2 regions of the Streptococcus sp. STC1396 genome follow, and region 1 is predicted to be linked to the other one. Evidence: predicted binding sites of a transcription regulator. Region 1 holds the regulator's gene; the other holds the start of a gene.

What was found. The regulator CtsR, encoded in region 1, represses protease genes until heat stress. The targets are predictions, from matches to a motif close to TTGGTCAAAAAAGGTCAAANA.
Positions count from the first base shown of each region.
Region 2: AC5FEC_RS06480 (ATP-dependent Clp protease ATP-binding subunit) is a predicted target of CtsR. The motif match lies at 1,777-1,797, and genes of this name have one in related genera.

Region 1 is NZ_JBZYCU010000019.1:18,076-34,439, forward strand. Features, by position in the region: gene dusB (tRNA dihydrouridine synthase DusB) at 1-288, shown strand, start outside; gene AC5FEC_RS07585 (DUF6287 domain-containing protein) at 328-1,002, opposite strand; partial or broken gene AC5FEC_RS07590 (NUDIX domain-containing protein) at 1,238-1,351, opposite strand; gene AC5FEC_RS07595 (hypothetical protein) at 1,350-1,433, opposite strand; gene AC5FEC_RS07600 (GNAT family N-acetyltransferase) at 1,688-2,080, opposite strand; gene AC5FEC_RS07605 (ATP-dependent Clp protease ATP-binding subunit) at 2,144-4,573, opposite strand; gene AC5FEC_RS07610 (CtsR family transcriptional regulator) at 4,580-5,038, opposite strand; gene ytpR (YtpR family tRNA-binding protein) at 5,388-6,014, opposite strand; gene AC5FEC_RS07620 (thioredoxin family protein) at 6,045-6,359, opposite strand; gene AC5FEC_RS07625 (DUF4651 domain-containing protein) at 6,359-6,643, opposite strand; gene pepA (glutamyl aminopeptidase) at 6,771-7,835, shown strand; gene AC5FEC_RS07635 (DUF1846 domain-containing protein) at 7,959-9,443, shown strand; gene groL (chaperonin GroEL) at 9,753-11,375, opposite strand; gene groES (co-chaperone GroES) at 11,399-11,680, opposite strand; gene AC5FEC_RS07650 (DUF202 domain-containing protein) at 11,829-12,119, opposite strand; gene AC5FEC_RS07655 (PTS system mannose/fructose/sorbose family transporter subunit IID) at 12,137-12,976, opposite strand; gene AC5FEC_RS07660 (PTS mannose/fructose/sorbose/N-acetylgalactosamine transporter subunit IIC) at 12,978-13,823, opposite strand; gene AC5FEC_RS07665 (PTS sugar transporter subunit IIB) at 13,951-14,445, opposite strand; gene AC5FEC_RS07670 (PTS sugar transporter subunit IIA) at 14,485-14,919, opposite strand; gene AC5FEC_RS07675 (ABC transporter substrate-binding protein) at 15,149-16,364, opposite strand, start outside.
Region 2 is NZ_JBZYCU010000015.1:4,178-20,541, forward strand. Features, by position in the region: gene AC5FEC_RS06480 (ATP-dependent Clp protease ATP-binding subunit) at 1-1,734, opposite strand, end outside; gene AC5FEC_RS06485 (DUF1797 family protein) at 1,980-2,210, shown strand; gene AC5FEC_RS06490 (bifunctional methylenetetrahydrofolate dehydrogenase/methenyltetrahydrofolate cyclohydrolase) at 2,350-3,204, shown strand; gene nrdR (transcriptional regulator NrdR) at 3,432-3,905, shown strand; gene AC5FEC_RS06500 (replication initiation and membrane attachment family protein) at 3,906-5,054, shown strand; gene dnaI (primosomal protein DnaI) at 5,055-5,954, shown strand; gene AC5FEC_RS06510 (nitroreductase family protein) at 5,951-6,667, shown strand; gene der (ribosome biogenesis GTPase Der) at 6,685-7,995, shown strand; gene AC5FEC_RS06520 (pilus expression-regulating Snf2 family helicase) at 8,438-11,551, shown strand; gene zapJ (divisome accessory protein ZapJ) at 11,595-12,260, shown strand; gene murC (UDP-N-acetylmuramate--L-alanine ligase) at 12,269-13,603, shown strand; gene AC5FEC_RS06535 (GNAT family N-acetyltransferase) at 13,613-14,128, shown strand; gene AC5FEC_RS06540 (GNAT family N-acetyltransferase) at 14,125-14,631, shown strand; gene mltG (endolytic transglycosylase MltG) at 14,708-16,364, shown strand, end outside.

The DNA.
Region 1 (16,364 bases):
ATTGGCCGTGCAGCTATGGGAAATCCCTACCTCTTTAACCAAATCAACCACTACTTTGAAACAGGCGAAGTATTACCCGACTTGACATTTGAGGACAAGATGACGATTGCTTACGAGCATCTCAAACGTTTGATTGACCTTAAAGGAGAGCGCATCGCTGTCCGAGAATTTCGTGGTCTAGCGCCACACTACCTTCGTAGTACTGCTGGAGCAGCTAAGCTCCGAGGCGCTATTTCTCAGGCTGAAAGTCTAGCTGAAATTGAAGAACTCTTGCAAATTCAAAAATAAAAACAAAAGGAAGCCATTTGGACTTCCTTTTCATTATATTTAGTGCTGAGATACCACAACGCTTGTTACTGATCCATCTGCTCCTGTTGTAATCTGCAGATTGGCATTTCCTTGTCCACTTAACTGAGCATTGTATTTTCCGTCATCCAGAGTATAAGAGTAGGACGCAATGGAGTAATTACCAGTCTTTCCATCAGCAGACTGGACTGTAAACTGGCCGTTGCCTGAAACGGTCACCGTGTTTCCGTTGGCATCTTTCCAAGTACCAGCTGCTGCTGAGAAATCTCCATCTACCATGGTCAGAACTCCCTTGTAACGAGCGTTACTTTCTGCCTGTTTATTCTGAAGTTGGCGGTTACTTTCTGGTGCTTGGGCTGGCTGAGTCTGTTGAGTCTGAGTGCTTTGTCGGCCTGAAGCCTGCTGAGGCTGCACTTGTTGGGGCTGACTTACCTCGACAGCTGGCTGTTCTTGACTCGCAGGGATTTCAGCTTGGCCAGACTGGCCAACTGCTCCTGCTGAGGAAGCGCTACTGCTAATCTTAGGGGCACTGCTGATCTTGCTAGATGATGCAGTTTTCGAGCTAGAAGAGGTCTGAACGGTCTTGCTAGAGCTAGTACTTACAGTGCTTTCTTCTTTCTTACCACATGCTCCTAAAAGCAAACTGGAAGCCAGAACCGCAACAGTCATTAATTTTCTATAAGTCCTTGTTTTCATCTTTGTTCTCCTTGTAATAATTTGAAATCCTTTTGTAATATTATTGTAACATTCTAGGTTTGCTTTGTCAATTATTTAGATAAGAGTGTTCCAAATCTTTTCATCTATGCCGAATCACTTCCTTTCAACTTTCTATTCTTGGCATGGTTGATAGGCTTCTACTTATATATTCGTAATTAAAAACGAAAAACAGGACATTTCTATCCTGTCATTCAAATAAATAATCAGCATTCTTTTAGTCTGCTTTTTCTACTTTCAGCTGATCAACTTTTCTCGGTATTTTCTTGGGCACCCGCTTGACTCTAGTCTCCGCTAGGTATTCTCCAAATTTGACCAGAAAATGATAGCTAGTAGATGTCCAGCTTGTCTCTGTCCTTGACAGTGATCGGATTAGCTACCTTAGGAGCCATTTCTCCGTTAGCCTTGTACATCCAGTTGCCCCCCTGACTTCACCCATTAATGGAAGTAATAAATCATCTTTTCCTTCGACCTTGTCAACCTTCTAGCACAATGCGGATGCTGATTTGGCACTCTTTTTTGATAGAATCATTAGCCAAAACGGTTGACAAAAAATGGTTTGGATAAAATGACGAACAAACGCAGTCACGCTTTTTTGCTCAATATTCTCTGGAGCTGTCCCATATTCTTATAAGCTGAACAAACCCTTTAAATACCTGAATCTTGCTCAAGTATCCAGTCGAATCAGTTCTGTTAGTCCCTGATCTCGGTAAAGCAGGTCATTTCTGACTGAAAATCCCAGCTCCTGCCAAAAACGGTTGCCCTGTTGGTTTTTTTCAAAAACGACTAGCGATACTTTATGGATGCCAAGCCTTTTAACTGCTGATAAAGCCTGATTAACCAGCGTCTTTCCCACTCCTTTTCTACGAAAGTCTGGCTGGACAGCTGTATGATAAATGTAAGCCCGACGTCCGTCTGTTCCAACTAGAATAGCACCGATAAAGCGTTTGTCCTCCAAGGCAACTAAACAGGTCTCAGGATTACGCTTCAAAAAGCGGGCAATCCCTTCTTTAGAGTCATCCAAATTATTGAGCCCCAGACCGGCACAAGACAGCCACAGCTGATAGACAGAACCCTAATCCCCTTCTGTCATCACACGAATTTCTATTGCAAACATCCTTCCCTAGGCCACTTCAAACTTGAGCTGGCCAGCCTTGACTCCAACCTTAAGCGTTTGACCCGCCGCCAAATCTCCAGTCAGGAGCAACTCAGACAGCTTGTCCTCCACCTGCGTCTGCAGGGTGCGGCGCAGTGGTCGCGCTCCCATTTCCGGATCATAGCCTTCTTGAGCCAGTAGTTTCAGGGCATTAGCTTGGAATTTAAGAACGATGCCTTGCTCTGCCAGACTCCTAATCAACGGTTGCACCATAATCTTGACTACTTCCTGCATATCCTCAGCAGACAGACTGTGGAAGACCACTTTTTCGTCAATCCGGTTGATAAATTCAGGCCGATAGGTCTTTTTCAATTCTTCCAGAATGCGTTTTTCCATATTGGCCTGATCAAAGCGGATATCACGCGCCCCAAAACCAACCGTCTTATCATCCCTCAGGGCCGTAGCCCCCAGATTGCTGGTCATGATAATAATGGTATTGGAGAAGTCCACTTTACGCCCCTTGCTGTCAGTCAGCTGGCCATCATCCAAAACCTGCAAGAGGACATTGAAAATATCTGGATGGGCTTTTTCTACCTCGTCAAAGAGGAGGACAGAATATGGACGGTTGCGAACCTTCTCAGTCAACTCGCCCCCTTCCTCATAGCCTACATAACCCGGAGGCGCTCCGTTGAGGCGACTCGCAGCGAATTTCTCCATATATTCGCTCATGTCAAAGCGAATAAGGGCTGATTCATCATCAAAGAGAACTTCTGCCAAGGCCTTAGCCAACTCTGTCTTTCCGACACCCGTTGGTCCCAGAAACATAAAGGAACCTATTGGGCGTTTGCCAGTGCGGATGCCCGACTGATTGCGACGGATAGCTCGGCTGACAGCCGAAACGGCCGCATCCTGTCCGATGACCCGCTTGTGCAGTTCTTTTTCCAAATTGAGATATTTTTTAGCATCTGTCTGAGTCAATTTCTGCACAGGAATACCAGACAAGCGGCTAAGTGTTTCTAAGATATCTCCTTCTTCCACCTTCAGCTTGTAAACAGCCGGCTCCTGCTCTTTTGCCAGTAGCTGGCTGACTTTTTTCAGCTTTCCAGCCATCAAAGCCTGATCCACAGGCGTTAAATCAGACTGCTTATAATCCTGCGGTCCCTTATTTTGCACAGTTGCACTGGCCTCATCCAAAAGGTCAATGGCAGAGTCTGGCAAATGCTTGCTGGTCAGATAGCGATGAGCATACTTGACTGCTGTTTCAATCGCTTGATTGCTGATGACAACCTTGTGATGCTCTTCGTAGCTCTTTCTCAAGCCCTGCAAAATAGCAATGCTGTCAGCCACCGTAGGCTCTTCAATAGTGACCTTGGCGAAGCGACGAGATAAGGCGGCGTCTTTTTCGATATGTTTCTGATACTCTTCCTGGGTCGTAGCTCCAACTGTCCGCAAGGTTCCACGAGCTAAGGCTGGTTTTAAAATATTGGCCGCATCCAAGGTCGAATCAATCCCACTACCAGACCCCATGATGGTATGCAACTCATCGATAAAGAGAATGACATGCCCGTCTTCTTCGATATCATTGATGATGTTGTTCATCCGCTCCTCAAAGTCTCCGCGAAAACGAGTTCCAGCAACGACATTCATCAAGTCTAGTTCCAAGACGCGCATCTTAGCAAGTTCTGCCGGAACTTGACCAGCTGCCACGCGTTGAGCCAAGCCTAAAGCCAGAGCCGTCTTACCAACCCCAGCATCTCCAACCAGTACCGGATTGTTTTTAGTCTTGCGACTGAGAATCTGAATCATCCGAGAAATTTCCTCATCCCGTCCAATGACTGGTTCCAAGCGACCAGCCCGAGCCAGTTCTGTCAAATCCCGAGTATAGTCTTCCAGACCACCACTGGTTGAAGGAGGCATGCCCATCATATTCGCCATGGTTTGCTTGACCGCCATCATCCCCTTATTCAGACTGCGGATAGCCTTGATTTCTTCCTTGCCCCAGCCAGCACATTGTTCTAGGAGCTTGCGAAGATTACTGATTTTCGGACCATTGTTCTTATCATCATAGCTAAAACCAGTAGATTCTAGGACTCTAGCTGCCAATGTTCCCTGATCAAACAGAATAGCTAACAAAACATGCTCGGTCCCTAGACTTTTAGCATGAACAGCCTCGGCAATCTGAGTAGCTTGGGCAAATAGTTCTTCCATTCTGTGAGAAAATGGCAAAAGTTCCAAACGCCCATTCTCCTGATACTTCTGCCCAGTAATCTGCAAAGCAGCTTCCTCAAAATCATCAATCTCCATCGGAAATTCGTTTAAAACGGAACCTGCTACACTGTAAGGATTGTTGGCCAAAGCAATCAGCAAATGCCAAGACTCCAAATAATCCGTATCAAAATGGCCCGCTAAAATCTGAGCCGCCTCCAAACTTTCAATTAAGGCTTTTGAATATTTCATCTGTGGTTACATTCCCTTTCTGTCTAATTGCTGTAAAATTTTCTTCAACATGCGGGCTCGTATGGCTGGTGCATCATTCCCCAACACCAGATCCGAAGCAGTCGCAAGAAGAAGATTCCCCTCACGTTCCGTCATTATCTTCTCATCGAATAACAGCTGGATCACATCTGTAAAAATTTGCTGGCTGATCCGCTCTCCCACATTGTCAAATAAATCGCAGAACATTTGATGCCGATCTGAAAACTCTATCTTGCCAATCCGGATATAACCGCCACCACCGCGCTTGCTTTCCACAATGTAACCGCGACTTTCTGTAAAGCGAGTCTTGATAACGTAGTTGATCTGACTGGGAACCACCTGAAAAACATCAGCTAGTTCACTTCGCTTCAGCTCGACAATACCAGCCTGAGCCAGAATGGACTTGATATATTCTTCAATACTGTCTGATGTGTTTTTTGCGCTCATAGCTTGCCTTTCTAGTTTCTTCAGCCGATAAAACAGCTCATCTCAAAACCAAATGTCTAACATTGACTATCTTTGACTTTTATTATACCGAAAATGTTCGGATTTTAAAAGGAAAAGGGCTGAATGAACGTCTAAAAACATTTGATGATTCAAACTAGTAAAAAACGCAAAAAGTATGGGACTCTCAGCTTGCCCAGCCTCCTTACAGATACAGAGAACACAACTTTTACCTGCTCTTCATTACTTGACTTGGTTAGCCTTATCGGCCATATTTGTTGAGCAATGCAGTCAAATAAGCAAAAAGAAAAAACTCAAAAAGATTTTTAAAATCTCTTTGAGAATTTTTAATCTATGCTTGCCAATGTTTAGCAGGGTCAAAAGCCTCTCCTACAATTTCTGAGCTACCTAATTCAATAATCCCACGTTTCTGCGGTGCATTTGGCAACTGAAGCTCCCGCGGACTGCACATCATACCGAAACTCTTTTCGCCCCGAAGTTCACCAGGAAAAATGAGATTGCCTTTCGGCATCATAGCGCCAGGCAAAGCCACAATCGTCTTGAGACCAACCTTGGCATTAGGGGCACCAGCAACGATTTGAACCGTCTTGTCAGCTGCCACCTGCACCTGACAAATATTAAGGTGATCACTGTCAGGATGGGCCACCATTTCAAGGATTTCCCCAACAACAAACTTAGGCTCTGGGTCCTTAACCAGCTCAGCTGAGAAGCCTTCTTTGGTCAATTCTTGGTTGAGAACCGCGACTTGTTCGTCCGTCAGATAAACTTGGCCACAGCCTTCAATATTCATCCGATTAGACACCTGGAAAATATTCCAAGCCACTGTTTGGCCGTTATCCTCCCGATAAATACGCGCGACATTTCCTTTGCGCTCAGCGGTCAGTTTAGCTCCCTGATTGTTGGCAGCAATAACCATGAGGACATCTCCGACATGCTCTTTGTTGTATGTAAAAATCATTTGTTCCTCCAAAAATACTTTTAAAACTTCTTATAAATTCGCTAAAAAATCATTGATTTGACTCTTGGTCTTGCGGTCGCGATTGACATACCGACCAATTTCTTGCCCATTTTCCAAAACGATTAGACTCGGAATCCCGTAAACATCCCATTTTTGGGCGACAGCCATATACTGATCCCGATCCACCTCAACAAAAGTAAACTCAGGATTTTCAGCTTCAATTTCCGGCAGGAAGGGCTTGATAAATCGGCAGTCCCCACACCAGTCAGTCGTAAAAAAGAAGACAGTCTTCCCCCTATGCTCTACATAAGAAGCCAGTTCCTCTATGTTTTGGGGAATAATCATCACTCTTCCTCGTAAGTTAGCTGCCCATTCTCATAGACGAAGGTAAAATGGCGGTCATCTTCTAGAACAACTCCTCCGACCATACGACTGTCGGTTGACTCATAAAGCTCCACATAGACTGTTGCGATTGGTCCACGGCTAGAAAAAAAGTCCCGTACAGTCCGAACAATTTCTTCTCTATTGCGTAATCTTTTCTGCTCCTGCACGACCTTAGCAGCTCCAAAAGCCAAGGCGCTAGCTCCCAAAAGGGCTGTTGTGGTTAAAATAATTTTTTTAGCTTTCATGTAGAATATTTTAACACAAAAGAGCAGAGGCGACAAACAATATTATAGATTTCTCATCTTCTTTTAATCCGACCTGTTATTCTCTTTGAAAAAGTGATAAAATAGGGAACAGAAAGAAGGTAAGTTTATGACAACATTATTTTCAAAAATCAAGGAAGTAACGGAGCTTTCTGCTATTTCTGGGCACGAAGGACCTATTCGCAACTATCTGCGGGAAAAAATCACTCCTCACGTTGATGAGGTTGTTACCGACGGTCTAGGCGGCATCTTCGGGGTGCGCCATGCAGAAGCTGAGAATGCTCCCCGCCTTCTGGTTGCGGCTCACATGGACGAGGTTGGCTTTATGATCAGCGAGATTAAGCCGGACGGAACCTTCCGCGTAGTAGAAATCGGTGGCTGGAATCCATTGGTCGTGAGTAGCCAACGCTTCAAACTCTTTACCCGTGAAGGTCGGGAAATCCCTCTTATCTCAGGCTCTGTCCCTCCTCATCTGACGCGTGGTGCTGGCGGACCTGTCATGCCACAGATTGGCGATATTGTCTTTGACGGCGGCTTTGCGGACAAGGCAGAAGCCGAAAGCTATGGTATCCGTCCGGGAGACACGATCGTGCCAGACAGCAAGGCTATTCTCACAGCTAACGGTAAAAATATCATCTCCAAAGCCTGGGACAACCGCTATGGCGTCCTTATGGTCAGCGAATTAGCTCAAGCCTTGTCTGGACAAGAACTAGGTAACCAACTCTATGTCGGCGCCAATGTTCAAGAAGAGGTTGGCCTGCGTGGTGCCCATGCTTCAACAACAAAATTTGCCCCTGAGGTCTTTCTCGCTGTGGATTGCTCCCCAGCAGGCGACATCTATGGCGGTCAAGGAGCTATTGGCGACGGAACGCTGATTCGCTTCTTTGACCCTGGTCATCTCATGCTACCAGCCATGAAGGACTTCCTCCTGACAACCGCAGAGGAAGCTGGTATCAAATATCAATACTACTGCGGCAAAGGTGGAACCGATGCTGGCGCTGCACATCTCCAAAGCGGTGGTGTGCCGTCTACTACGATCGGTGTCTGCGCCCGCTATATCCATTCCCACCAAACTCTCTATGCCATGGATGATTTACTGCAAGCCCAAGCCTTCCTGCAAGCGCTGGTCAAAAAGCTGGATCGCTCAACCGTGGACACGATTACCAACTATTAACGATTGATCACCCATTCGGGTGATTTTTCTATAAACTGAAGATCATCTTTGCAAGTTTTCTACCTTCAAAACCCAAAAATCTCTAATCTTTTGTTATAATTTTTAGCGGAGGTAAAAACAAACATGGAAAAAATTGCTTTTGATTCTGAGAAATACTTAAACCTGCAGCGCGACCATATCTTGGAGCGCATTAATCAATTTGAGGGCAAATTGTACATGGAATTCGGTGGTAAAATGCTGGAAGACTTCCATGCTGCCCGCGTCCTGCCAGGCTATGAGCCGGACAATAAAATCAGACTGCTCAAAGAACTCAAGGACCAAGTGGAGATTGTCATTGCTATCAATGCTAATAATATTGAGCACTCGAAAGCCCGTGGTGACTTGGGCATTTCCTATGATCAGGAAGTTCTGCGCCTCATTGATACCTTTAATGAGCTGGATATTTATGTAGGCTCAGTGGTCATCACCCAGTATGCCGGCCAGCCAGCAGCCGACCTCTTCCGCAGTCAGCTAGAAAGGAACGGAGTTGACTCCTACATCCACTACCCAATCAAAGGCTATCCTACCGATATAGACCATATCATCTCGCCTGAAGGTATGGGCAAGAACGACTATATCAAGACCAGTCGTAATCTGGTCGTGGTGACCGCACCTGGTCCTGGTTCTGGTAAATTGGCTACTTGCTTGTCCAATATGTACCACGACCAAATCAACGGTATCAAGTCAGGCTATGCCAAGTTTGAAACCTTCCCAGTTTGGAATCTGCCCCTGCATCATCCAGTCAACTTAGCATACGAAGCCGCTACAGCCGACCTCGACGACGTCAACATGATTGACCCTTTCCACCTGCAAACCTACGGAAAAACCACCGTCAACTACAACCGTGATATCGAAATTTTCCCAGTCCTTAAGCGCATGCTAGAACGTATCCTTGGAAAATCACCTTATGCATCCCCAACGGATATGGGCGTCAATATGCTCGGCTTTGCCATTGTAGATAATGATGCTGCTATCGAGGCTTCCCAGCAGGAAATCATCCGCCGCTACTACCAGACTATTCTGGACTTCAAGGCGGAGCGGGTCTCTGAATCTGCTATCAAGAAAATCCAACTCTTGATGAATGATTTGGGCATCACACCGCTGGATCGGAAAGTAACCGTGGCTGCGCGTGCCAAGGCTGAAAGCACTGGTGACCCCGCTCTGGCTTTAGAATTGCCAAACGGTGAAATCGTAACCGGTAAGACCTCTGAGCTCTTTGGCCCTACAGCTGCTGTCTTGATTAATGCCATTAAGAAATTAGCCAACATCTCTAAAGAGACCAAGCTGATTGAGCCTGAGTATGTCAAACCAATCCAAGGCCTGAAAATCAATCATTTGGGCAGCCGCAATCCACGCCTCCACTCCAATGAAATCTTGATGGCTCTGGCTATCACAGCCATGGAAAATCAAGATGCCGCACACGCTATGCAGCAGTTGGGCAACCTCAAGGGCAGCGAAGCTCATTCGACCGTGATGCTGACGGATGAAGACAAGAATGTCCTGCGCAAACTGGGCATCCATATCACCATGGATCCAGTTTATCAGTATGACCGTCTCTATAGAAAATAAGAATAGGCACTCGCCAAACAGGTGCCCCGCACAAGAATCATCAATCCTATGAAAACCAGCGCCTCAAAACGCTGGTTTTTTTACTGCATTTAACTGGTAATCACTCCATTTATATGTTAAGTGCTTCTATGCTTTTAGTGACGAAAGCACCTCCTAAAGCATTGCGGTCTATCATCTGAAAACAAAAGCAGTCTACATAATCGGAGAAAAAACAAAAACTACAGAATGATTGTCAAATCTTGATCTCTTTCAAGTTTTACATTCTTCTGTAGTTTTATGTATACTATTTTAAAAAATTATTTTTATAGATTACATCATGCCGCCCATCATGCTTGGATCCATAGCTGGTGCTGCTGGCGCAGGTTCTGGTTTGTTGGCCACAACAGCTTCTGTCGTCAAAATCAAGCTAGCTACTGAAGCGGCATTTTGCAAGGCTGAGCGCGTCACCTTGACTGGGTCAATAATCCCAGCTTCAATCATGTTGACCCATTCGCCAGTCGCGGCATTAAAGCCTGTACCTGCTTCAGAGTTTTTCAGGCGGTCAATGACGATTGAACCTTCAAAGCCTGCATTCAGAGCGATTTGACGGACAGGTTCTTCCAAAGCGCGGAGGACGATGTTACGGCCAGTCGCTTCATCACCTGTTAATTCAAGGGCAGCTACTGCACCCAATACGCTGACAAAGGCTGTACCCCCACCAGACACGATTCCTTCTTCCACTGCGGCACGGGTTGCGTTAAGGGCATCTTCAATGCGGAGTTTCATTTCTTTGAGTTCGGTTTCGGTTGCAGCTCCAACCTTAATCACAGCTACACCACCGGACAATTTAGCCAGGCGCTCTTGCAGTTTTTCACGGTCAAACTCAGAAGTGCTGCTTTCAATCTGTGACTTAATGACTGCCACACGGTTAGCAATGGCTTCTGGATTGCCGGAGCCTTCCACAATCACAGTGCTGTCCTTATCAACAGTGACTTTAGAAGCTTGTCCAAGCGCTTCAATCGTAGCATCTTTGAGCTCCAGGCCAAGATCATCTGTAATCACTGTTCCACCAGTCAAGATGGCAATATCTTCCAACATAGCCTTACGACGATCGCCAAAGCCAGGTGCCTTGACAGCTACGACATTAAAGGTTCCGCGAATCTTGTTAAGAACCAGCGTTGGCAGAGCTTCTCCGTCCACATCATCTGCAACAATCAAAAGCGGACGGTTGGTTTTCAAGATATTTTCCAATAATGGCAGAATCTCTTGAATGTTAGAAATTTTCTTGTCTGTAATCAGGATGTAAGGATTGTCCAGTTCGGCTACCATTTTTTCATTGTCAGTTACCATATATTGAGACAAGTAGCCACGGTCAAACTGCATTCCCTCAACTACATCCAGCTCAGTTTCCATTCCTTTGGACTCTTCAATGGTAATGACGCCATCATTTCCAACTTTTTCCATAGCTTCAGAGATATATTCACCGACTTTCTCGCTGCGAGAAGATACGGCAGCAACCTGAGCAATAGCTTCCTTGTTAGAAACTGGAACTGAGTTAGATTTCAGGGCTTCAACAGCTGTCGTAACGGCTGCTTCAATCCCGCGGCGGATACCGATTGGGTTGGCACCAGCAGTTACGTTTTTGATTCCTTCGCGGACAATAGCTTGGGTCAAAACGGTTGCAGTCGTTGTTCCGTCCCCAGCAATATCATTGGTTTTTGAAGCGACTTCTGATACCAACTTAGCACCCATATTTTCAAAATGGTCTTCCAATTCGATTTCCTTGGCAATGGTCACACCGTCATTGGTGATGAGGGGTGAGCCAAAAGATTTTTCCAAAACAACATTGCGACCTTTAGGACCCAAGGTTACCTTGACAGTATCTGCTAAAATATCCACACCACGAACCATTGCACTGCGTGCATCTGATGAAAATTTAATATCTTTTGCCATTTTTAAACCTCTTTCTTAGATTTTTACTCCACAATTGCAAGAATGCTTGCCTCTCCAACGACCAAGAATTTCTCATCCCGATCTTTGACTTCAATGCCAGCATGGCTTTCAACTAAAACCTTATCACCTGGCTTGACACTCGGTGCGACCAGGTCTCCGTTTAGCGTACGGATCCCTTGGCCGACTGCGATGACTGTCGCTTCTTTTGTCGCTTCTTGCCCTGCACCAGCAATGACAAAGCCACCAACTTTCTGTTCTTTTTCTTCTACTTTTAAGACCACACGGTCACCTAACGGTTTTAACATGATTTTCCTCCAAAGATTGAATTTTAGCACTCTATCTATATGAGTGCTAATCTATAGTTAATATTGTATCACTTGGTCAGAAATAGTCAAGAAAAAAACTTTACCGAATGGCAAAGTTTTTTTTGGGGGGGAAAGTTAAATGGAAACCTTATTGAGCTAACTTCAGTTTCTCTTCAAAATCATCAATAACCTTTTGTAAATTCAGTCTACCCTTGTAGATGCCATAGCCAAAAACTAGCATGGCAAGGATTCCCAAAATAGCCAAGATAACACCGATGATGAACAGAAGCAGATTGGTTCGATGAAAGAGATAGATCAGGACAAAACCGATACTGGCAATGGTGAAGAAGAGACTAAACCAGCGTCCGAGATTTTCAATCATATGCTTTTGGTATCGAATTTCTGTTTCATAGCCTTGAATCAATTCCTGTTCTGTCATGATTTTTCCTCTTTTTCTTAATATTGGAGACCTGGGTTAAAGAAGCCTGCCAGTACTCCAAGGAAGGCGATAACAACTAGAATGAGCATCACTTTGATTGGAGAAAGGTTCTTCTTAGCCATGAGCCACCAGCAAAATACGATAAAGACAGCTGTCAAGAGGCCTGGATAAACACCGTCCAATTTATCTTGCAGGACAAGGTAAGGCTCTTTTTCACCCGGATTGGTCAATTGAAAGGCAGTTTTGATTGGTACCCAAGTTGCTGCAACGGCACCGATAACCATCCCGCCGACAATCCCAACAGATTTACGGATAGCTTGGCCCTGTTCTCCCACTAGGAATTCAACGGCCTTATCTCCCAACTCATAACCTTTAAAGTAGGCGAAACGCATACCGAAATAAGCCAGCAGGTTCCAAACTAGGATATAGAAGATGGCACCGACAGGTGAGCCTCCATTTGAAAGCCCCATTGAGATCCCCAAAATAACTGGAATCAGGGTCCCAACGACCAGAGAGTCACCGATACCGGCAACCGGCCCCATCAAGCCAGCCCGAAGTCCGTTGATGGTTTCGTCATTTACTGCTTCTGCACCATTAGCACGCGCTTCTTCCAAACCAGCTGTGATCCCAACGACCAGAGTACCCAGCTGAGGTTCTGTGTTGAAGAAGGCTGTATAAGTGTGCATAGAACGTGCTTGCTCTTCTTTCGTATCGTACAATTCTTCCACGATTGGCAGCATAGAGGTCAAGTAACCAAAAGTCTGCATGTGCTCTTGAGAGAAGCAGGTCAGGTGACCATAGTACCAGTGGTGGAATGATTTGGTCAATGTTTTTTTAGATATTTTTTTAGTTGCCATCTTAGATATCCTCCTCGTCATCATCGTCAAAATCACCTACTGCCACAGCACCGGCTTTGGCATTTTTCGCCATCTGTACTTCATAGAAGAGCAGAGCAAAGATTAGTGATACAACTGCACTAGACACAAGGTTGAGGCCAAGTGAGGCAGCCAAGGTAAAGCCAACGAAGAATGGGACAAAGTCTGTCACCTTTTCAACGATTTGTTTCAAGAGAATCGCAATACCGACACATGGAAGGAGAGAACCTACTGTAAAGAGGGTTTTCATTGGCAGACCATCCATTGGGAGGGCATCTTTCAGAGCTGTAACGGCATCAGCACCGTAACGGCAAAGAATCAGAGTTGGCAAGAAAGAGAAGAGGAAGTGGGAAACCCATGGAAGGTACCAGTCAACTGCATACAATTTTTTGTATTCTCCCTGTTCGACTGCTTTCCAGCCCATGTGTTGCCATACCAAGTTCATTGTCGCTGTTCCGTAGAAGAGAACCGTTCCTAGTGTACCAACCAGCACACCCATTGATTTCGCAAAGTCAGCAGCCTGCTGCGCATCTGAAATCCCTTGTGACTTGATCGCAACCATTGCCAAAGGAATACCAATATAAGAAACTGCACGGACATCAGCCGAAACAGTACCGCCAGGCGTTACCAGCGCGATATACACCAACTGCATGGCCACCCCACAAACGATCCCTAGACTAACATCTCCTAAAATCAAACCACAGACGAGCCCTCCGACAAGCGGACGTCCAAGTGTATAGTTACCAATACTTGAGCCACCCATACCCGGCATAGAAGACAAACTAGCAAAGATACCGAGTATTGCGGCTTGCAACCAAGAAATTGTCATAATCTTTCTCCTTTAAGTAAGATTGAGCAGTCGCAGGCACATAGTTCAAACTCCCTCAAACAGACCTTGTTGCCTAGCAAGGCTATAGAAAGCCAAAAACTTTGTCCTGCTTAGTCTCTGCTCCTGTTTAAAAACCAAATTTAGCTTTAAAATCGCTCCAGTAACCGATGGAAACGTCTGGAAGCAGCTGGAATTTTACCTTGTAGCCTGCTTTTTCAATCGCTTCAATCGCTTCAGCTTCTTCTTGTGTGATGGATTGATTGTTGCCCAGCTTGACAGCTCCTGGACGGTCATTGGCTGGTCCGACGATGATTTCTTTGACATTGCCCGGCACATAGCCTTGGTCCACCAAGATTTCTTTCATATCAATCGGATTTTTGGTAATCAAGAAATAGCGGCTGTCAGATTCAGTTACCTTGCCAGATTTTTCTTTGAAGGCTTCCTTAGTCCAAACGAAAGTTTTCTTGTCAGAAGCCCCTTTATAGGCTTGGATCAAAACTTTGTTACTTGCCGCTGCATCATTGACTGCGATCAGCCCATCGCAAGGATATTCCTTAGCCCAACGAGTGACAGTTTGACCGTGGATCATGCGGTCGTCAATCCGTACAAATGTTACTACCATTTTGAATCTCCTATCTAATTTAGTAAATGAATAACCCTTTTAAATGTCGTCGTCTTCCTCATCATCGTCTGATGAGACTTCAAACTCCTGCAAGGCTGCCGTCGCTTCTGAAAGAATCGTCTGAGCAAGGTCTTTGCCTTCCAGCATATCCTTCATCACAAGCCCAGTGAGCCCCATCGTCAGATTCAGCCCTCCAAGAATGACTGCCGAATCCAATTTGCCTAATTCTGCTAGAACACTAGCCGCTGTTGTCAGAGGACTTCCTCCCACAATATCGGCCAAAACCAAAACAGAATCATCTGCTTCCAAACCTGCCAAGGCTTGACGGAAATCAAGAGCAAAATCATCGACTGATTTTCCCTCTTTCAGACCCACGGCGATGATTTGGTCTGTTTTATCCCCGGCAAACATCTTCAAGGAGCTCTGTACGCCTTCAGCTAGCCCCCCATGACTGACCAGTACAAGATATTTCATGCTTCTTGCCTCCTTATTTTCTTGATTCTATTTTACAAAAAACGAAACCGCTTTCCCATTGTCAAATGTCACTTTGAAAAGATGACAAATGTTAGTTTAGATATGACAAATGTCATATTGGTCTAGGCAACTTAGAAAATAGGTTCTTTATATTTATTAACGGATTACAAGCGAGCACAGGTTAGGCTGAAATCAAAGCCAACTTGCTACAAATAAAAAAAGCAGAAAACTATCTGCTTTCAATTTCTTTTTGAATACTTGGAAGGGCACTGTCAATTTCTTGATTTCCTGAGGCTTCCTTAATCAAATAATCAATCCTTTCCAAGGTCTGACGATCAACTTCTTGTCCGATATCCATGATGGAACGCTCCATCATGTGATCCAGCCTCTCAGAAGTCAGAGAATCCAAGCCGAAGTCATCTGCCTGCAAGATTTCTCTGGTCTGCTGGCTTTTCACCACAGTTGGTAAGACTGAGGTTCCTTGCGATTTTTCAAACAAGGCCTGCTGACTTTTTTCATTTTGCGACAGGAGCAACATGAACTCCCAAGCCAGTTTTTCCTGCTTGGTGTTGGAAGACATAGCAAAGAGAGAAGTCTTTACTTGAGTGCCATAAACTTCTGGACTCGCTGTCGGCATGGAAATACAGGTCCAAGAAAAGCTAGAATATTTGGCGACATGATAAGGATAAGGTTTGTAGGTTCGATACTGAGCCAGACTCATAGGATAAAAGGCCACCTTCCCCTCATCAAAATCATTAGAAGTAACTTGATAATGCTGATTGAGAGTCTCTAGTTTACTCATAAAGGACAGAGCCTGGTGCATCTCAACACTGTCTACATTGATACCGGATTTATCGGTAAGATGGCCACCGTAAGCTACCAGAGCCTGCTGCCAAGTGTAATCCGTAATACCGAACTGATCCACCACACCATCGCCATTGGTATCCTTGGTTACTTTCTTGCAAATCTCATAGAAATCCGCCAACGTCCAGCCTGACTCCGGAATGCTAATTCCTTCTTTTTCAAGCAAGTCTTTATTGACACACATCATGATGGGATTGCTCTCAACTGGAAGGGCATAGCTGACTCTCTGGTATTGCCCAGCCTCATAAGCCACCGGATAAAATGCCTCTTTCTGCTCATCCGCTATCAGGGAGTCTAGTGTTTTAAGCGCTCCAGTTGAGGCCAACATGGAGAAATCATTTTCTGGCACCATAAAGAGATCCGGCTGCTCGCCCTCAAGAATCTTCTCTGCCAGCCAATCGCCGTAGTCTTTTTTAGGGATACCGCTCTCATAAACCACTTTCACATGAGGGTGATTTTTCTCAAATTCTTCTATCAAATCGTCCAGCACTCTATTTTCCCTACTGTTGGGTACATCCCAGTTGGAACCGGCATAAACACCGATGCGCAGGATTTTTTCCTGACTAGACGACCAGAGAGCA
Region 2 (16,364 bases), on a different contig from region 1:
ATCTAGAACCTGCAGGAACATGTGCATGACATCGGGATGGGCCTTTTCTACCTCATCCAGCAGAATGAGCGAATACGGGTTGCGGCGGACGCGTTCTGTCAGCTGGCCAGCTTCGTCATAACCGACGTAGCCCGGGGGTGCACCGACCAGCTTGGCCACGCTGTGTTTCTCCATATATTCACTCATATCAAAGCGAATCATGCTGTCAGCCGAACCAAAGAGCTCAATGGCTAGTTGCTTAGACAGCTCTGTCTTACCGACACCAGTTGGTCCAACAAAGAGGAAGCTGCCGATTGGGCGATTGGGAGTTCCGAGTCCGACTCGGTTCCGGCGGATGGCCTTGGCAATCTTATCCACAGCATCGTCTTGGCCGATGACATGGGCTTTTAAGTCGCTGGCAAGATTGACTAGTTGAGACTGTTCTTTTTCTTTGAGGTCGCCGACTGGAATATTGGTCTTTTGCTCTACGATGTGCTCAATGGTTTTCTCGCTGATAATCGGAGTATCCTTGTCTAGCACGCTTGTCTGCTGGAGTTCCTTGTACTTGGCAATCTGGTCGCGGAAGTAAGCTGCTTTTTCAAAGTCTTCGTCGCGGGTTGCCTGAGCCTTGAGGTTTTCGGCCTCAATCAGACGTTGGTCAATGACCTTGGGATCAACGAAGTTTAGGGTCAGATTCATCTTTGATCCAGCCTCATCCAATAGGTCAATAGCCTTGTCTGGCAGGAAGCGATCTTGGATGTAGCGGTTGGAGAGAAGCGCAGCGGCTTCAATGGCCGCATCTGTATACTTGACGTGATGGTAATCTTCGTATTTTTTCTGAATCCCTTTGAGGATGGTAATGGTTTCCTCTACCGTCGGCTCGTCTACCTTGACGGGCTGCATGCGGCGCTCCAGTGCTGCGTCTTTCTCGATGATACGGTATTCATTGAGGGTAGTCGCTCCGACCATTTGGAGTTCTCCGCGAGCCAGCGCTGGTTTGAGGATGTTCCCAGCGTCCATATTGCCATCGCCAGCAGAGCCTGCTCCGACAATTTCATGGATTTCATCAATGAAGAGAATGACATCCTGACGAGAACGAATCTCATCAATGAGCTTCTGCATCCGTTCCTCGAATTGGCCACGGATACCAGTCCCCTGTACTAGGCTGACAACGTCTAGGCGAATGACTTCCTTACCTTGGAGTTTATGAGGTACATCACCATCAACAATCTTCTGAGCTAGGCCTTCGACCACAGCTGTTTTTCCGACTCCGGGCTCTCCAATGAGGACAGGATTGTTCTTGGTGCGGCGGTTGAGGATTTCGATGACACGGACAATCTCTTCATCACGTCCGATAACAGGATCTATCTCGCCTCGGCGAGCCAGTTCAGTCACATTGATACCAAACTCTTCTAGAAGTCCTTTGGGTTTTTGCGGAGCTTGCTGACGTTGACCACCTCCACGGCTGGACCCACCATAACCACCGCCTCCATAACCTCCTCCTGATTGAGTTGGAGGGATATTTGGATTTGGCTCCTGAGGGTGTTGGAAATTGCTGAGGCTGTTAAAGAAATCGTCAATAGGATCGATGTTTTGATTGTTTGTGTTATAAAGACCGCCGAGTAAAGAGTTGTTAGGGTCAGTTTTCATGATTTGGTAGCAGTTTTGACAGAGATCAATCTGCTGTTTGTTTCCATTTACATTTGTATAGAGATGAATGGTTGATTCATTGATTTTACAGTTTTGACAAAGCATGTTCTACCTCTTTCTATAGGAAGCGAAATTGCCTATTTTTAAATGGTCAAAAATAGTCAAGGTTTTTATAATTTCATTATATCAGTATTTTAAAACATTGCAAGAATTAAGTATAAAATCCTAGCTGAGACTGAAGAATTTGCAAGAATTTTGGCGAAAAAATAAGAAAAAGATGCCCTTTTACTGGTATTTCAGTTTCTTTTTGTGGTAAAATAGGAAAGAACCAAGTAAATAGGAGAAATAAAATGGAATCACATTTAGTTAGAATCATCAATCGCTTGGAAGCTATGGCCAAAGATGGTGGAAATTTAAAACGTAATTTTGAGCGTGAAGGAGTTGTTGTCGCGGAAGTAGCTTACAGCTACGACGAAGAAAACGGTCCAGTCTTTACCCTGCGTGATGTTGCAGCGCGTGAGACCTACACTTTCGATAGCATCGACTTGATTGCAATGGAAATTTATGAATTATTGTACTAAAAAAGCAGAGACCTGCTTTTTTATTTTATCCTAAAAGATAGCTGGTTATTTTTATAAGTTTCCATAAGAAAAATGTATAAGTTCGGCTGGGAGATTTTTGGTATAATGGATAAGATACTGAAAAAGAAATGAGAAGGTAATGACTAGAATTATTGATGGGAAAGCTTTAGCGGAAAAACTTCAAGCTAAATTAGCAGAAAAAACAGCGAAACTCAAAGAAGAAAAAGGGCAGGTTCCTGGCTTGGTAGTTATTTTGGTTGGGGAAAATCCAGCCAGTCAAATCTACGTGCGTAATAAGGAGCGCTCGGCTTTAGCTGCTGGCTTTCGGAGTAAGGTAGATCGTCTACCGGAAGAGACCAGTCAAGAAGAGTTGTTGAGCTTGATTGAAACTTATAATCAAAATCCTGACTGGCATGGGATTTTAGTCCAACTGCCTTTACCTGATCATATTGATGATGAAGCTGTGCTGCTGGCTATTGATCCAGACAAGGATGTTGATGGCTTCCATCCCCTTAATATGGGCAAACTATGGAGCGGCCATCCTGTTATGATTCCGGCTACTCCTGCAGGTATTATGGAGATGTTTCATGAATATGGCGTTGAACTGGAAGGCAAGCGAGTGGTCGTCATCGGGCGGAGTAATATTGTCGGTAAGCCCATGGCTCAGTTGCTTTTAGCTAAGAATGCGACGGTAACACTGACACATTCGAGGACCCACAATCTAGCTAAGACTGCTAAGCAGGCGGACATTTTAGTTGTGGCTATTGGACGAGGACATTTTGTAACTAAGGACTTTGTCAAGGAGGGGGCTGTTGTCATCGACGTCGGTATGAACCGAGATGAGAATGGCAAGCTGATTGGCGATGTTAAGTTTGATGAAGTAGCTGAAATAGCCAGTCTGATTACCCCTGTACCTGGAGGTGTTGGCCCGATGACTATTACTATGCTGATGGAGCAGACTTATCAAGCCTTTGTCAGAAGTTTAGAGAACTAGTAGCTGTTGAAGCAGTTTGTAAGAGATACAGGCTGCTTTTTGCATGGGAAAAATTGAGCAACAATGGATTTCGGTACAGAGAAGTATTTGGGGTTAGTAATGAGGGGCGATTATGTAGCATTAGCGGGTTTTGAGTATGAATTAGAACTTGATAGAGCAATCAACTACCTTTTGTTATTTTTCAAAACATGGTATAATGAAGTATTAGGATTCTAGGAGGATGTGTCATGCGGTGTCCCAAATGTGGTGGAAGTAAGTCAAGTGTAGTTGATAGCCGACAGGCAGAAGATGGAAATACTATTCGTCGTCGTCGCGAGTGCGAAGAATGTCAGCACCGCTTTACGACCTATGAGCGTGTCGAAGAGAGAACCTTGGTAGTTGTCAAAAAAGATGGGACACGTGAACAGTTTTCGCGAGATAAAATTTTTAATGGCATTATTCGATCTGCTCAAAAACGCCCTGTTTCCAGCGATGAAATTGAAGCAATTGTAAATCGAATTGAACAAAAGGTCCGAAGCCAAAGTGATAATGAAATTCATAGCGAGTATATTGGTTCTCTCGTCATGGATGAATTGGCAGAATTAGACGAAATCACATATGTGCGTTTTGCCAGTGTTTATCGCAGTTTCAAGGATGTCGGTGAGCTGGAAAGTCTATTGAAGCAGATTACTAAGGGATCCAAAAAGAAAAAGGAAAAATAAATGAAACCAAACAGTCATTTTTCTTTCTTACGAAATAATCGGATTCATCAGGACGTGGGAAACTTTACTAGGCTATATTTGCCGATTGTTGGCAGAGATGCTGCGGCTCTGTATTCTTATCTGCTTGCCTTTTGGGATAATGGGCAAAAGGATTATCTCTTTGGGCATATTCTCAATCATCTGGATTTTGGCATGGATGTTTTAGAAAATGCTTTAGAGCGTCTAGCGGCTATGGAGCTCCTAGCTCTTTATCAGAAGGAAGAGCATTATTACATTCGCCTTTTTGCCCCTCTAGCAGCGGATGATTTTTTTCAGCATAACGTCTATACGAAACTCTTGGAGAAAAAAATTGGTGAAGCAGCAACAGATGCCTTGAAACCTAGCAGAGCTGAGGGACAGAAGCTTGAAAAACCATTTGTGCAGGTCTTTGGTTTGGAAGCTGAGCGTCTTGATTTCTCTCGAAAAATGAAAGATTTTGATTTAGGAAATTTCAAACAGCGAATGGCTCAGGAAAATTTACGTTTTGCAGATGAAAAGGAAGATCTCTTAGAACTTTTTGCCATTGCTGAGCAAAAGAAGTGGACCTGGTATGAAACCTATCTTTTGGCTAGAGAAACTGCTATTTCTCAGGTTATCTCGACCAAACGTATGCGACAGAAACTGAATCAGAAGCCGGTTGACGGTAAATTTAGTCAGCAGGAACAGTCCATCATTAGAGAGGCCAAACGTCAAACACCGCTGATTTTTTTAGCCGAAATTAAGAAAACCCGTCAGGCAGCGATTACTCGGGCTGAGCGAAAACTCTTACAAGATATGGCAGAACTAGGCCTTTTGGATGAAGTGATTAACCTCGTCCTACTTCTAACCTTTAACAAGGTTGATTCGGCCAATCTTAACGAAAAATACGCCTTAAAAGTGGCCAATGATTTTGCTTATCAAAAGGTGACTTCTGCTGAGGAAGCTGTTCTAAAAATTCGCGAGAGACACCAGCAAACTGTTGGTAACCAGGCTGAACCGAAGCGCAAGTCCAGCAATATACCTGAATGGAGCAATCCTGATTATAAAAATGAAACCAGCCTAGAAAAACAAGCAGAGCTGGAAGAGCAGAAACGCAGACTATTAGCCAAATTGGAAGGAGGCGGTGAGTAAATGGAAAAAGTCGGACAGGCGATGCCTCACATGAATAAGGTTAGGCAGTTTGATTACCAAGAACTGGTCAAGCAAATTCTGGCAGATCCGGACATAGCTGCCTTTATTCAGCAAGAGCAGTTATCGCAGGCTGAAATCCAACGCAGTATCTCCAAATTTAACCAGTATATTACTGAGCGCAATCGTTTTTTGCTCAAGGATGAAGCCTATATTGCCAAGGGTTATAAACCCATTTTGATTAAAAATGAAGGCTATGCAGATGTGTCTTATGAGGAAACTCCTGAGTTGATTGAGCAGGAACGTCAGGAAGCTATTCGTGGTCGTCTAAATTTGATTAATCTGCCGGCCAGTCTTAAGGAAGCCAGTTTGGCTCAGGTTGACTTGGATGATATAGGCCGCTATCAAGCTTTTGAACTCTTGACTAATTTTGTAGCGGATTATCCAAACTATCAAAAGGCTATCTATCTCTATGGAGATTTTGGTGTTGGTAAAAGCTATATGATGGCGGCTCTGGCTCATGATTTGTCAGAAAAACGGGGCGTATCTACTACTCTGCTACACTATCCTAGCTTTGTTTTGGACGTCAAAAACGCCATTAGTTCTGGTCAAGTCAAAGAAAAAATTGACGATGTCAAAGTGGCTCAGGTCTTGATTCTGGATGATATTGGAGCTGAACAGTCCAGCCCTTGGATGCGGGATGAGATTCTGCAAGTTATTCTCCAGCATCGTATGCAGGAAAATCTGCCAACTTTCTTTACTTCTAATTTTAGTTTTGTGGATTTAGAGCGACATTTTGCTACATCAAGAAATGGTGATGAGACTTGGCAGGCCAAGCGGGTCATGGAAAGAATTCGCTATCTGGCTCAGGAGGTTCGCCTAGAAGGAGAAAATCGTAGATGAATGAAACAATTGATTTAATGTTATCCCACACCTCTGTTCGTCGTTTTACGGAGGAGCAGATTTCAGATGAAGAGTTGAAAACAATTATCAATGCTGGACGGGCGGCTTCTAGTTGGAAGAATTTTCAATCTTATTCCATCATTGTGATACGCAGTCAGGAGAAAAAAGAGGCTCTTTTTGAGCTAGTGCCCCAGAAAGCTATCCTCCAGGCTTCAGCCTTTCTGCTTTTTGTCGGTGACCTTAATCGAGCAGAAAAAGGCGTTCGGTTACATACAGAAGATTTTTACTCAGAGGGCATAGAAAACCTTCTCATAACTTCTGTTGACGCAGCCTTGGCGGGTCAAAATACCCTTTTGGCTGCTGAGAGCATGGGCTATGGTGGTGTCATTATCGGTTTGGCCCGCTATGTTTCTAAAGAAATAGCAGAGCTGTTAAAGCTGCCAGATTACACCTATCCAGTCTTTGGTATGGCTTTGGGGAAACCCAATCAGAATCATGCGGTTAAACCGCGTCTGCCTTATGAAGCTGTTGTTTTTGAAGAAAGTTACCAAGAGCAGGAAGAATCTGTCATTGAGGTCTATGACCGTGTTCAGGCTGATTATGCTGGCGAGAGAGCTCAGGATACCTGGAGTCAGCGTCTAGCGGCTCAATTTGGACAAAAGCCTAACTTGGCCAGTCAGGATATCTTGAAAGAGAAGAAATTATTAAACTAGAATAAGAGAGGTAAGTAATGGCTTTACCAACTATTGCCATTGTCGGCCGTCCCAATGTCGGCAAGTCAACACTCTTCAACCGGATTGCTGGTGAGCGAATTTCCATCGTTGAAGATGTCGAAGGAGTCACCCGAGACCGGATTTATGCGACGGCAGATTGGCTTAATCGTAAGTTTAGTATCATTGATACGGGCGGAATTGACGATGTTGATGCGCCTTTTATGGAGCAAATCAAGCACCAAGCTGAGATTGCCATGGACGAGGCTGATGTCATCGTTTTTGTCGTGTCTGGTAAGGAAGGAATCACGGATGCGGACGAATATGTCGCTCGGATGCTTTACAAGACCCATAAGCCGGTCATTTTAGCGGTCAATAAGGTGGATAATCCCGAGATGCGCAATGAAATCTATGATTTCTATGCTTTGGGCTTGGGCGACCCTTTCCCAGTCTCTTCTGTCCATGGGATTGGTACAGGGGATATTCTGGATGCGATCGTTGAAAATCTTCCTCACGAAGAAGTGGTTGAAAATCCTGATATGATTAAGTTTAGCTTGATTGGCCGTCCCAATGTCGGTAAGTCTAGCTTGATCAATGCCATCTTGGGTGAAGACCGGGTCATTGCCAGTCCAGTGGCTGGTACTACGCGCGATGCTATTGATACGGTCTTTACAGACAGTGAAGGTCAGGAATTTACCATGATTGATACGGCGGGTATGCGTAAGTCAGGCAAGGTCTATGAAAATACAGAAAAATACTCTGTTATGCGTGCTATGCGGGCGATTGACCGCTCAGATGTTGTTCTGATGGTGCTCAATGCCGAGGAAGGAATCCGTGAGTACGACAAGCGAATCGCTGGTTTTGCTCACGAAGCTGGGAAAGGTCTAATTATTGTAGTCAACAAGTGGGATACGCTGGAAAAAGACAACCATACTATGAAAGACTGGGAAGAAGATATCCGCGACCAGTTCCAATACTTGTCCTATGCGCCAATTATCTTTGTTTCTGCCTTAACCAAGCAGCGCCTGCATAAGCTGCCAGACATGATCAAACAGATTAGTCAGAGCCAAAACACGCGTATTCCGTCAGCTGTGCTCAATGATGTTATCATGGATGCCATCGCGATTAATCCGACACCGACCGATAAGGGTAAACGTCTCAAGATTTTCTATGCGACTCAGGTAGCAACTAAACCTCCGACCTTTGTCATCTTTGTCAACGAAGAAGAGCTCATGCACTTCTCTTACCTGCGTTTCTTGGAAAATCAAATCCGCAAGGCCTTTGTCTTTGAAGGAACACCGATTCACTTGATTGCAAGGAAGCGGAAGTAGGAGCTTTAAGCGAATCGAGTCTGAGTTTTTTTAGGTGGGATCTAGTTTCACCAGCTAGTAAATCCAGATAGAAATGACTTATATCTAGATTAGTTGCTGCCAGCGATGAAATAAAATATTTTGAAGCAGAGGGATGTTCAAAGGAGAAGTCTTTTAGGACGTATATAAAACCTACTTGGATGCTTCCTCTCCTTATCGGAAAAGCCAGATTGAACTGTGTGAAAAAAGAGCGAGCAGTACCAGTCTTTAAGTGGATATGCGCAATCTTATCAAGCTTGGTATCCGCTTCTACCAAAGTCTGAGGTGGAGTATCACATATCCAAAAAGTAAATGAGTGATTAGACATAGGCATTCTCTACATAAAGAAAGCAAGTTGATGCTTGCTTTTTCTTATTGTGTTCAAAATATGGTACAATAAAAGGATAAACGTTAGGTGGTAATTATGGCTAAATTAATTCCTGGTAAAATTCGAACAGAAGGAATTGCTCTCTGTGATAGCAAAAAGGTTGAAATTCTTGAAGTCAAGGATTCCTTTTTGTACACGCGCGTGGATCAATACAATCTACGCTATAGTCTAGATGATGATGCAGTTTTCTGCTCCTGTGATTTTTTTCAAAAGAAAAAGTATTGTGTCCATCTGGCTGCCTTAGAATATTTTCTGAAAAATGATACAGCTGGCAAAGACCTGCTAGAAAAGATGGAAGAAAAGGAGTCATCCAGTCAGGAAACCCAGAAGTTAGTCTCTTTTGGCAGTCTTTTTTTGGATAAGATTTTGCCAGATAAATCCGGGCAGCAAATCTGCTATGAGCTATCGGCGACCGGTCAGGAAGATACTTACACAGGACAATTCTTATGGAGTCTGCGGATCAGTCGACTGCCAGATGAGCGTTCTTATGTGGTACGTGATATTTTGTCCTTTTTGAGAACCTTGGACAAGGGCGGCCATTATCAGATTGGAAAGAGTTATTATGAGCCCATCCGTATAGAGAATTTTGATGAGGCCAGTCAAGATTTGCTAGAATTCTTACGGGGCTTGGCAGCGGATTATAAGGGGCAGGATTCTTCGCTAGTCTTTCCCAATGCAGGGCGGCACCTCTATTTTCCAGCCAGTCTTTTTGAAGAAGGTGTGACTCGCTTGATGAATCTCACGTCATTTCGTTTGGAATATAGCTTCTATGATTATTCGGAGGTATTTTTTCAGGACTTGCATGAAGAGGCGGAGATTTATCAGTTTGAGGTGCAAGAGCGTGAAAACTATTTTGAGCTACTGATATCAGAAAAGAATTATAAAATTCTCTATGGGGGTCAATTTATCTTTCATAATCAGACATTCTATCAACTGACGGCTCAGCAGACGAAATTAATCAAGGCTTTACAGGAACTGCCGATTGAGCAGGAACGAGTAAAGCGCCTGCAGTTTGATGTGTCTGAGCAGTCCAAACTGGCAGTGAGTTTGGTCGAGTTTAAAAAGATTGGCCGTGTGACAGCGCCTGAGCGCCTGCTCATTCATGACTTTACCGTGGATTTCGAATTTAATTTGGGGGCGGACAAGCAAGTATTACTGGATCTTGTCTTTGATTATGGCAGTCAGACTGTAGCCAGTCGTGAGGAACTAAGAAACCTGCCTTTCGCTAGCAATTTTGAGCGAGAACAGCAGATTTTTAAAGAAATGCTGGAGGCGGGTTTTGCAGATGAGTTTATCAGCCAGCGTCCGCCTTTGCGACCAGAAGAAATTTACCGTTTCTTCTCCGTTTTGATTCCGCGCTTTGGGGTACTGGGCAACGTCCACCTATCAGATGAGTTGCAAGCCTTGTCCTACACAGAACCTCCGAGAGTTTCCGTCGGTATGAACGGTGGTCTCTTGGATATTGGCTTTGATTTTACTGGTATTGATCAGTCTGAAGTGGATGATGTTCTAGATTCGCTGATGAGTCAAAAGGATTACTTTATCAGCAAGACGGGTCAGGTTCTGATTTTTGATGAGAATAGTAAGCGAATCAGCCAGACCTTGCAACAATTGAGAAGCAAACATTCTAAAAATGGGGTTATCCAAACGCATAGTCTGGCCGCCTACCAACTCTCTGAATTATTCAAAGATCAGGAAAGAGTTGACTTGTCGCAGGATTTTAGCCAGCTGGCTTATGATTTGACCCACCCTGAGGATTTTCCTCTGCCTAAGCTGAAAGTTCAGGCTGAGCTTCGGGATTATCAAGAGACGGGTGTAAAATGGCTATCCATGCTGAATAAATATGGATTCGGCGGTATTCTAGCCGATGACATGGGCTTGGGGAAGACCCTTCAAACCATTTCTTTTTTGAGTGCTCATTTGACCAAGTCTAAGAAAGTCTTGATATTAGCACCATCTAGCCTGATTTACAACTGGAGTGATGAGTTTGCCAAATTTGCTCCAGACTTAGACGTGGCCGTTGTGTATGGACTGAAAAATGTTCGAGATGCTGCGATTGCAGAAAATCATCAGATTACGATTACGAGCTATGCTTCTTTCAGACAAGATGTTGAAGAGTATCAGGGGCTTCATTTTGACTATTTGATATTGGACGAAGCACAGGTCATGAAAAATGACCAGAGCAAGATTGCTCAATATTTGAGAGCATTTGAGGTGGAGCGTACTTATGCCTTGTCTGGCACGCCGATTGAAAATCATCTTGGTGAGCTCTGGTCTATTTTCCAGATTGTCCTTCCGGGCTTGTTACCGGCCAAGAAAGCTTTTTTGAAGATGTCGGCAGAAACGGTTGCGCGCTATATCAAACCCTTTGTTATGAGGCGCAAGAAAGAAGAAGTCTTGCAGGAGCTTCCTGATTTGATTGAGGTTTCTTACCGTAACGAACTAGCAGACAGCCAGAAAACGATTTATCTAGCCCTGCTCAAGCAAATGCAGGAGCGAATCCTTCATGCAACGGAGGAGGAAATCAATCGCAGTAAAATTGAAATCTTGTCCGGGCTTATGCGGCTCCGTCAAATCTGTGACACACCTAAGTTATTTATGGAGGATTACGATGGGGAAAGTGGTAAGCTGGAGAGTTTGCGTGAGCTGCTGGAGCAGATCCAAGACGGCAATCATCGTGTTCTGATATTTTCACAATTCCGTGGTATGTTGGATATCATCGAGGCTGAGCTGGATCAGATGGGGATGGAATCCTTCAAAATCACGGGCTCAACCCCTGCAAAAGATCGTCAGGAGATGACAACGGCCTTTAACCAAGGAGAAAGGTCAGCCTTTCTGATTTCCCTCAAAGCCGGCGGTGTCGGTCTCAACCTGACTGGTGCAGATACCGTTATTTTGGTGGACCTCTGGTGGAATCCAGCGGTAGAAGCTCAGGCCATCGGCCGGGCCCATCGTATTGGTCAAGAACGCAATGTCGAAGTTTATCGGCTGATTACGAGGGGAACTATTGAAGAAAAAATCCAGGAATTACAGGAAAGCAAACGAAATCTGGTTTCAACTATTCTGGATGGGGCAGAAGCACGCTCTAGTCTTTCGCTGGAGGAAATTCGAGAAATTCTCGGAATTTCACCAGAATCGCTTGAAAAATAGTTTGAATAGTTTATAATAATGAAGAGTTGAAAGGAAAATCAAAATGACTGATAAACAATTTCCTCTAGTTGCTGATGATGAAATCATGCTGACAGAGATGCCACACATGAATTTGTATGATGAATTGGACCTCATCAGCAATATTATTGGGGACTATACAGACCGTAACTATTTAGAGTGGGTGCCGATTGTTGATTCTAGCAAGCATGCACCAGCTGCTGCCAACCCAACTGTCAAAAGACCAGTTAAAAAACAGGCGAATTTTCAAGATTTTAAAAGACCAATTGATAAAAATGATCCAGCTATTCGCTATGCTGAGCAGGCGCGTGAAGAAGCCAGAGCTGATTTGAAAAAGAAACGCTCGGCTCCTTATTTGACCAGTGAAATTCCCAATAAGATTCGGAATAGGAAAGTTTCGGCTGTTGCTCATTCGACCACGGAGCAGCCAAAGCCGACTGCACCTTTCCAGAAAAATGCTGCGGGAGAGTTTGCTAAATTTGGAAATAAACTCAAACAAGAATCCTATATTTTAGCAGAGATTAAGCCTGATTACAGACCTAAGACTCAAAAATTCAAGGAAAAACCTAAGAAAAATACCTATGATTTTTTGAAGAACAGTCAAGTCTATAAGCAAAGCAATCCTCAGGAAGAGCAAAAGAAACATAGAATGGCTCAAGAATTGAACTTGACCAAATTAGATAAGGAGTAAAAGTTATCATGACGAAAACCTATCATTTTATCGGGATTAAGGGCTCTGGTATGAGCGCTTTGGCTTTGATGCTGCACCAGATGGGCCATAAGGTTCAGGGCAGTGACGTTGATAAATATTATTTCACCCAGCGCGGTCTGGAGCAGGCAGGCATTTCCATCCTGCCTTTTGATGAGAAGAATGTCCAGCCAGACTATGAAATCATTGCTGGTAATGCCTTTCGTCCAGATAACAACGTAGAAATTGCTTACGCAGATGCTAACGGTATCGGCTACAAACGCTACCATGAATTTTTAGGTAGCTTTATGCGTGACTTTGTCAGCATGGGTGTAGCTGGTGCTCATGGAAAAACTTCTACAACGGGGATTCTTGCCCATGTTCTGTCCAATATTACGGATACTAGCTATCTGATTGGAGATGGTACAGGCCGCGGTTCTGCCAATGCCAAGTATTTTGTCTTTGAGTCAGACGAGTACGAGCGTCATTTCATGCCTTACCATCCGGAATATTCGATCATTACCAATATTGATTTTGACCATCCAGATTATTTTACTGGCTTGGAAGATGTCTTTAATGCGTTCAATGATTATGCCAAGCAAATCACTAAGGGACTCTTTATCTATGGAGAAGATGAGCAGCTGCGTCGGATAACATCCAATGCACCGATTTACTATTATGGCTTCAAGGAAGGAGGCAATGACTTTGTCGCGCATGATTTGTTGCGTTCGACTAGCGGCTCAGGCTTTAAAGTTTCCTTCCGCGGGCAGGAACTGGGCGAATTCCAAATTCCGAGCTTTGGTCGTCACAATATCATGAATGCAACAGCTGTGATTGGGCTCCTTTATATTGCTGGCTTTGACTTGAATTTGGTTCGCGAGCACTTGAAGTCCTTTGGCGGAGTTAAGCGCCGCTTTACAGAGAAAATTGTCAACGAAACAGTTATCATTGATGACTTTGCTCACCATCCAACGGAAATTATCGCAACTCTTGATGCAGCTCGTCAGAAGTATCCAAGCAAGGAAATCGTGGCAATCTTTCAGCCGCACACCTTCACTCGGACCATTGCTCTCTTGGACGAATTTGCAGAAGCCCTCAATCAGGCTGACGCGGTCTATCTAGCTCAGATTTACGGATCTGCGCGTGAAGTGGACAATGGGGATGTTAAAGTCGAGGATCTAGCTGAAAAAATTGTCAAGCGGGCCAAGGTCATTGATGTGGATAATGTTTCTCCGCTTCTTGACCACAGCAACGCAGTTTATGTCTTTATGGGAGCTGGAGACATCCAGACTTATGAATATTCCTTTGAGCGTCTCCTGTCTAATCTGGCTAACAATGTCCAATAGGCTGTAACTGTGGAAGCATACATCAAGATTAGGCAAGCCCAGTTGAGCGACTGGGAGGAAGTCGTTCATATTGAGAATTTGAATTTTCCCAAAGAAGAGACCGCTAGCCCAGAAACACTGAAAGAGCAGATTCAACTGATTGCAGATACCTTTCTGATTGCAGAGCTCAATGGGCAAATAGTAGGGTATGTCGTCGGTCCGATCCTTGCCTCCCCTCATCTAACCGACGTCCTCTTTACCAAGGTGACAGCCAATCCTCCAACCGGTGGCTTTATTGTCATTCAAAGCCTGTCTGTCCATCCAGATTTTCAGCGTCAGGGTATGGGAACTTTGCTCTTGGCAGCCCTCAAGGAGACGGCTGTTCAGCAAAACCGCCAGGGTATCAGCCTAATCTGTCATGATGAGTTTATCTCTTATTATGAGATGAATGGTTTTGTCGATGAGGGCATTTCCCAATCTATACACAGCGGAGCCCCTTGGTTTGATATGGTTTGGGACAATCCCGACTTTAAGGAGATACAATGATTATCCGCCAAGCAAGTCTAGCAGACTTGGATGCAATTCACAGAATTGAACTGGAAAATTTCAGTCCAAAAGAAGCTATTAGTCGTGAAATATTGGCAAAGCACATTGAAACGATTTCCACAACTTTTTTGGTTGCGGAAAAAAATGGCAAGATTCTGGGTTATTTAGAGGGGCCTATTCGACCAGAACGACACTTGCACGATGTTTCTTTCACAATGGAGATTGAGGACTGCCATTCTATCGAAGGCGGCTTTATCTCTCTGACTAGTCTGTCTATTTCGAAAGAAGTACAGAGCTTGGGTGTAGGAAGAGCCTTACTGGAAGCTATGAAGGAAATTGCTATTGCAGATGAGCGCCACGGCATCAATCTGACCTGCCATGATTATCTGACAGCTTATTATGAAAGACACGACTTCGTCAATGAAGGACAGTCAAAGTCAACCTATGCTGGTGAAGTTTGGTATGATATGGTCTGGGAAAATCCTCAGTCAAACTGTCATTAAACTGTAACAATAAATAGGTTCTGAAATCCGAATAATATTGCATTTATCAAGGTTTTAAGATATAATATTAAGGATTATGAACAAGGAGGTCAAGTTTTTGACTGAAAATTCACAAGATAAAGAGAAAAATCTGAGCTTTAAGGAACAGATTCTAAAAGAATTGGCAGGGGCTGGTGGAGAAGGACAGTCTTCGGACTTAGAACCAGCAGCTGACAATAAAGAAGCAGTGCTCACCGAAAACATTGAATCCCTTCTTTCGTCTGTTGAGGCTTCTCATAAGGCTTTAGCGGAGATTTCTGAAGAAACACCTGTAACTGATAGTCTGGTAAACACAGAAACTTCGGAAGAGGAAAAAGCTGAAGATGGCCAAACAATGATACTGGAAAGCTTGATAGCTAATTTGGGAACAGAAGCACAAGCTGCGGATGCTCAGGAAGTTAAAGTTGCCGAGCCTGAAACACGTGATGGTGAATCAATGACTTCTTCAAAGGTGCCAGTGTCTTATAAAGTTTCAGGAGAAGCAGCTCCTGAGCCTCAAGTAGAAGAAGAGCCAGCTCAAAAGATAAGTGAAAATCTATCTCGTGCCGATCGGGCAAGAAATACAAAGAAAAAGAAGCGTCAGAACAAGGTGGCACGGAATATTGTTCTAACGGTTCTACTTATCGTTCTGATAGGTGTTGGAGTTACAGGTTTTGTTGGCTACAACTATTTCTCTTCTGCTCTGAAACCGATTGATGCAAATTCTACGGAGTACGTTACAGTCGAAATTCCAGCTGGATCAAGCTCTAAAGAAATCGGTGAAATTCTTGAAAAGAATGGCCTGATTAAGAACGCTCAAGTTTTTAATCTTTATTCAAAAATCAGAAGTTACGGCAATTACCAATCTGGTTATTATAATCTACAAAAGAGCATGGACTTAGACTCTATTGCTAAGCAGCTACAAGAAGGTGGTACAGAAACGCCACAGCCACCAGTTCTTGGAAAAATTACCATTCCGGAAGGCTATACGCTTGAGCAAATTGCGGAGACAGTCACTGTCAATGCAGCTGCAACTTCAAAAAAGAATGCTAAGACACCATTTAGCAAGGAAGATTTCTTAAATAAAGTTCAAGATGAGGACTTTATTGCGAAAATGCTTGCCAAATATCCGCAACTCTTAGCAACTCTTCCTGGAAAGGACAGTGGGGTCAAGTACCGACTGGAAGGCTATCTCTTCCCAGCTACTTATGAATATGGGAAGGAAACTACAGTTGAGGAACTGATTGACCAAATGTTGGCTGCTATGAATACGAATTTGTCGCAGTATTACTCAATAATTGAGTCTAAAAACCTGACTGTCAATGAAGTATTAACTCTTGCTTCACTGGTTGAAAAAGAGGGTTCAACTGACCAGGATCGTAAAGATATTGCCAGTGTCTTTTATAATCGTTTGAACCAAGCAATGCCGCTTCAAAGTAATATTGCGCTCCTTTATGCTCAAGGAAAGCTTGGAAAAAAGACGACTCTCAAAGAAGATGCTGAGATTGATACCAATATTGATTCTCCATACAATGTTTATAAGAATCAAGGTCTGATGCCTGGACCAGTAGATAGCCCAAGCCTCTCCGCCTTAGAAGCTACAATTAACCCAAGTAAGACAGACTATCTTTACTTTGTAGCCAATGTGGAAACAGGTGTTGTCTACTTTGCAAACACATACGAAGAACATGCTAAGAATGTAGAAGAACATGTCA